One region of the Rhizobium sp. CG4 genome, then DNA from elsewhere that is predicted to be linked to it. Evidence: riboswitches for the same ligand, from Rfam matches in the RefSeq annotation. Region 1 holds a riboswitch; the other holds the start of a gene.
The links. A riboswitch is a leader RNA that binds a small molecule or an ion and turns the genes downstream of it on or off. The one in region 1 is predicted to bind S-adenosylmethionine.
Positions count from the first base shown of each region.

Region 1 (2,202 bases):
AACGGTTTTGCGGGGTGATATCAGGATCATTGTGCGGAAAGTAATTATGCGGCACCTTGATCGGAATACCAGCATTCACATCCCGGAAATACTCATCGGAAAGCGATGTGGAATCATATTCCACATGGTTGAACATGTAGAGACGGTTGCCCTTCTTTTCATGCACCAGGCAGACACCCATCTCCTCCGATTCCATCAGGATTTCAAGCTCGGGGTGCTTTTCAATGTCCTCGCGACGGACCTCGGTCCAGCGTGAAACCGGCACCTGGAAATCGTCGGAAAAACCGTTCAGATAGATGGACGACGGGCAAAGATTGCGGTGACGATAAACACCAAACGCCTTTTCCTTGAGCGGATGTTTTGGCACGCCATGGAAATGGTAGATGGCCGCCATCGCGCCCCAGCAGACGTTCAGGGTTGAATGGACATTGGTCTGCGTCCACTCAAAAATCTTCTGCATCTCGTCCCAGTAGGTCACATCCTCGTAAGCAATGGTCTCGACCGGTGCGCCGGTAATGATGAAACCGTCAAACTTGCGATGCTTGACCTCTTCCCAGGTCTCATAGAACGACAAGAGATGCTCTTCAGAGGTGTTCTTGGCACGGTGTCCGCCAATACGCACCAGCGAAAACTCGACCTGCAAAGGGGATGCGCCGACTAGGCGCGCCATCTGGATTTCAGTTTTGATCTTGTTCGGCATGAGGTTCAAAAGCCCGATCTGCAACGGGCGGATATCCTGACGAACAGCCGCCGTTTCGGTCATCACCCGCACACCCTCATTGATGAGGGTTTCAAAAGCAGGCAGCGTATCGGGTATTTTGATGGGCATATTGGAACACTCTCATCCGGCGGGTAACCAAGGCAGACAGCCCGGACAAACCGCACAAAACAAAAAAACCGGCAACGAAATCGCAACCGGTTCTTGGAAAATCCACGTTTCCTCGACCCTTTAGCGACTTCTTTAAAGTGGCTGCAAGCCGGTCGGCAAATCACCACTATGAGATTACATAATCCCGCATGATGCGAAAATCAATATAGCCGCATTTGCGGGCGCTGGCCGTTCCCTTCTGCGAACATTTGGGCTATTGGCGGGGCATGGAAAAAACGGGCTTTACAATTCTGCTGGGCGGCAACCTGTCGGTGACCGAGCGCGTGCGCAAAGCCGCAGACGGAACACGCGTCATCGCAGCCGACAATGGCATGCGCCATGCGCAGCCGCTATCGCTGACACCGGAATTGTGGGTGGGAGATTTTGATTCCACCGACACCACTCTTCTCACCGAATGGCCGGATGTGGAGCGTCACACCTTTCCCGCAAGCAAGGCCGCAACAGATGGCGAGATCGCTGTCTCGCAGGCGATTGAGCGTGGTGCCCAAAGCCTCGTTCTGATTGGCGCACTGGGTGGCGACCGAACCGACCATGCCTTTCAGCACATGCTGAATGCCATCAGCCTTAAGGAAAAAGGTTACGATGTCACCCTTCTATCGGGTGAAGAAGAGGCCTACCCCTTGGTATCCGGTGGCGAGAAAGCACTCGACTTACCCGCCGGTTCGCTGTTTTCCGTTCTCGGTTTCAGCGATCTTGACGGCCTTGACATCGAGAACGCCCGTTATCCGTTGAATGACTATTCGCTGACCTTCGGCACATCCCGCACAATTTCCAACGTTGCGGAAGGTCCGGTGCGCTTCTCCCTGAAAAATGGCAGAGCCATCATCCTTGCCCGCCCTTATGACATGACTGGAGCCTGAGCCTTGGCGCCTCCCATTTTGAAACTTGACGATATCACGCTGACCTTTGGCGTTACACCGCTGCTGAACGGTGCCAACCTGCAAGTGGAACCGGGTGACCGTATCTGCCTCGTTGGTCGCAATGGTTCCGGCAAGTCCACGCTGATGAAAATTGCCGCCGGCCTGGTCGAAGCGCAATCCGGCGAGGTGTTCAGACACCCCTCCTCAACCATCCGTTATCTTGAGCAGGCACCGGATTTTAGTGGTTACGACACCGTACAGGCCTATGCCGAAGAAGGGCTTGGACCGGGCGATGATCCTTATCGGGTTACATATCTGCTTAACCACCTTGGCCTGACGGGGCAGGAGAATCCTAATAGTCTCTCCGGCGGCGAAGCCCGCCGTGCGGCGCTCGCTCGCGTCATGGCACCTGAACCCGACATCCTGATGCTGGACGAGCCGACCAACCATCTG
Region 1 is NZ_JABAEG010000005.1:142,579-144,780, reverse strand. It holds gene metA (homoserine O-acetyltransferase MetA) at 1-829, opposite strand, end outside; SAM riboswitch at 930-1,006, opposite strand; gene HGO37_RS16075 (thiamine diphosphokinase) at 1,096-1,749, shown strand; gene HGO37_RS16070 (ABC-F family ATP-binding cassette domain-containing protein) at 1,753-2,202, shown strand, end outside.

Region 2 (2,202 bases), on a different contig from region 1:
CGTACCGCTGGCAATACCCATTTCGACACGGGCTTCATCCGTCAGGTTTTTGTGGGTGGTGGTGCCAGGGTGGGTGATCAGGCTCTTCGCATCGCCGAGATTGTTGGAAATCTTCACGATATCAAGGGCGTTCTGCAGCGCGAAAGCTGCTTCTTTGCCACCCTTCAACTCAAAAGCCACCATGGTCGACCCGCCGGTCATCTGGCGGGCAATGATATCTGCCTGCGGGTGGTCCTTGCGGCCCGGGTAGATAACCTTTGCAACCTGCTTCTGTTCAGCAAGGAAGTCGGCAATGCGGGTAGCATTGGCGGTCTGTTGCTTGACGCGCAGCGCCAATGTTTCCAGTCCCTTCATCATCGTCCATGCATTGAACGGCGACAGGGCAGGGCCGGTATGACGGTAATATTCCTGGAACTCTTCTTCGATCCATTTCTTGTCGGAAAGCACGACACCGCCAAGGCAGCGGCCCTGACCATCAATGTGCTTGGTCGCGGAGTAGACGACGATATGTGCACCCAATTCCAGCGGCTTCTGGAAAAGCGGTGTGGCGAAAACGTTGTCAACAACCACCTTTGCGCCAATCTGGTTGGCCAGCTTGGCAACACCGGCAATATCAACCACTTCCAGGGTCGGGTTGGTCGGGCTTTCCAGGAAGAAAAGTCGGGTGTTGGGGCGGATGGCGCCTTCCCAGTTGGCAAGGTCACGACCGTCGATCAGTGTGCATTCGATGCCGTATTTTGGAGCCAGCGTCTCGACAACCCAGCGGCAGGAGCCGAACAGGGCGCGGGCGGCAACGATATGGTCGCCGGCCTTCAACTGGCACAGGATGGCGGAGGCAACAGCAGCCATGCCCGATGCGGTGGCGCGTGCTTCTTCGGCGCCTTCCAGCAGGCACATGCGTTTTTCGAACATGTCATTGGTAGGGCTGGCGTAACGGGCGTAAATAAAGCCTTCCGTCTCACCCTTGAAGCGAGCCTCGGCGGCTTCTGAATTTTCGTAGACAAAACCCTGTGTCAGGTAGAGTGCTTCTGATGTTTCGCCGAACTGCGAACGCAGGCTTCCGCCGTGAACGAGTTTCGTTGCCGGGCGCCAGTTATTGCTCATGTCCATCACCTTCAAACAAAAAAACCGGCCGCAAAAGCAGACCGGTTTCGAACACCCGGTCTTTTTAGCCACTTATTTAACGTGGCTGCAAGCCGACCGGCCAAATCACCACGGGATAAAATTGGCATACGCCCGTTAACGGCTTGCGTCAATGCCGGTGTTTTGGTTTTGTCGGTTGGAAAAGCAACAGGTGAGTATCATGAAAAGAACGACCGGTATTTTAACGGATGGAGCCATCCGCGGCCTGTTCGAAAGCGGCAATTTGAAAAGCGAGGCAGCACTGGATGCCGACCAGGTTCAGCCTGCCAGCCTTGATCTGCGGCTTGGTGCAATCGCGTATCGTGTGCGTGCCAGCTTCATGCCGGGTCCTGATTGCACAGTCATGTCCAAACTCGAGCGCCTGCGGTTGCACGCTATTGACCTCAGTGACGGTGCCGTTCTGGAAACCGGCTGTGTCTACATCGTGCCCTTGATGGAAACGGTTGATCTGCCCGCCGGAATGTCCGCGTCTGCCAATCCGAAAAGCTCGACTGGCCGCCTGGATATCTTTACCCGGGTCATCACAGATAGCGCGCAGGAGTTCGACAAAATCCCGGCTGGCTACAAGGGCCCGCTTTACCTCGAAATCAGCCCGCGCACGTTCCCGATTGTTGTGCGCCGTGGCTCGCGCCTGTCGCAAATCCGTTTCCGCATCGGCCATGCGCTCCTCAATGAAGCCGAACTTCTGTCACTGCACGCGGCTGAAACCCTGGTTGCCAGTGAAACCCCGAACGTATCCGGCGGCGGCATTGCGCTGTCGATCGATCTAGAAGGTTTTGGCGAGGACCGTCTGATCGGTTATCGCGGCAAACATCACACCTCGGTGGTAGATGTCGACATCAAGGCGCAGCATGATGTGTTTGATTTCTGGGAGCCTCTTTATAACCGTGGCCGCTCCGAACTGATCCTTGATCCCGACGAGTTCTATATTCTCGTGTCCAGAGAGGCTGTGCATGTGCCACCGCTTTACGCCGCGGAAATGACACCTTTCGATCCGCTGGTCGGCGAATTCCGCGTGCACTATGCCGGTTTCTTCGATCCCGGTTTTGGTCATGTCAG
Region 2 is NZ_JABAEG010000003.1:232,943-235,144, forward strand. It holds gene HGO37_RS11355 (O-succinylhomoserine sulfhydrylase) at 1-1,104, opposite strand, end outside; SAM riboswitch at 1,148-1,226, opposite strand; gene HGO37_RS11360 (2'-deoxycytidine 5'-triphosphate deaminase) at 1,304-2,202, shown strand, end outside.
Region 2: it holds a riboswitch for S-adenosylmethionine, as region 1 does, so the genes downstream of both, HGO37_RS11355 (O-succinylhomoserine sulfhydrylase) here and metA (homoserine O-acetyltransferase MetA) in region 1, are expected to answer to the same signal.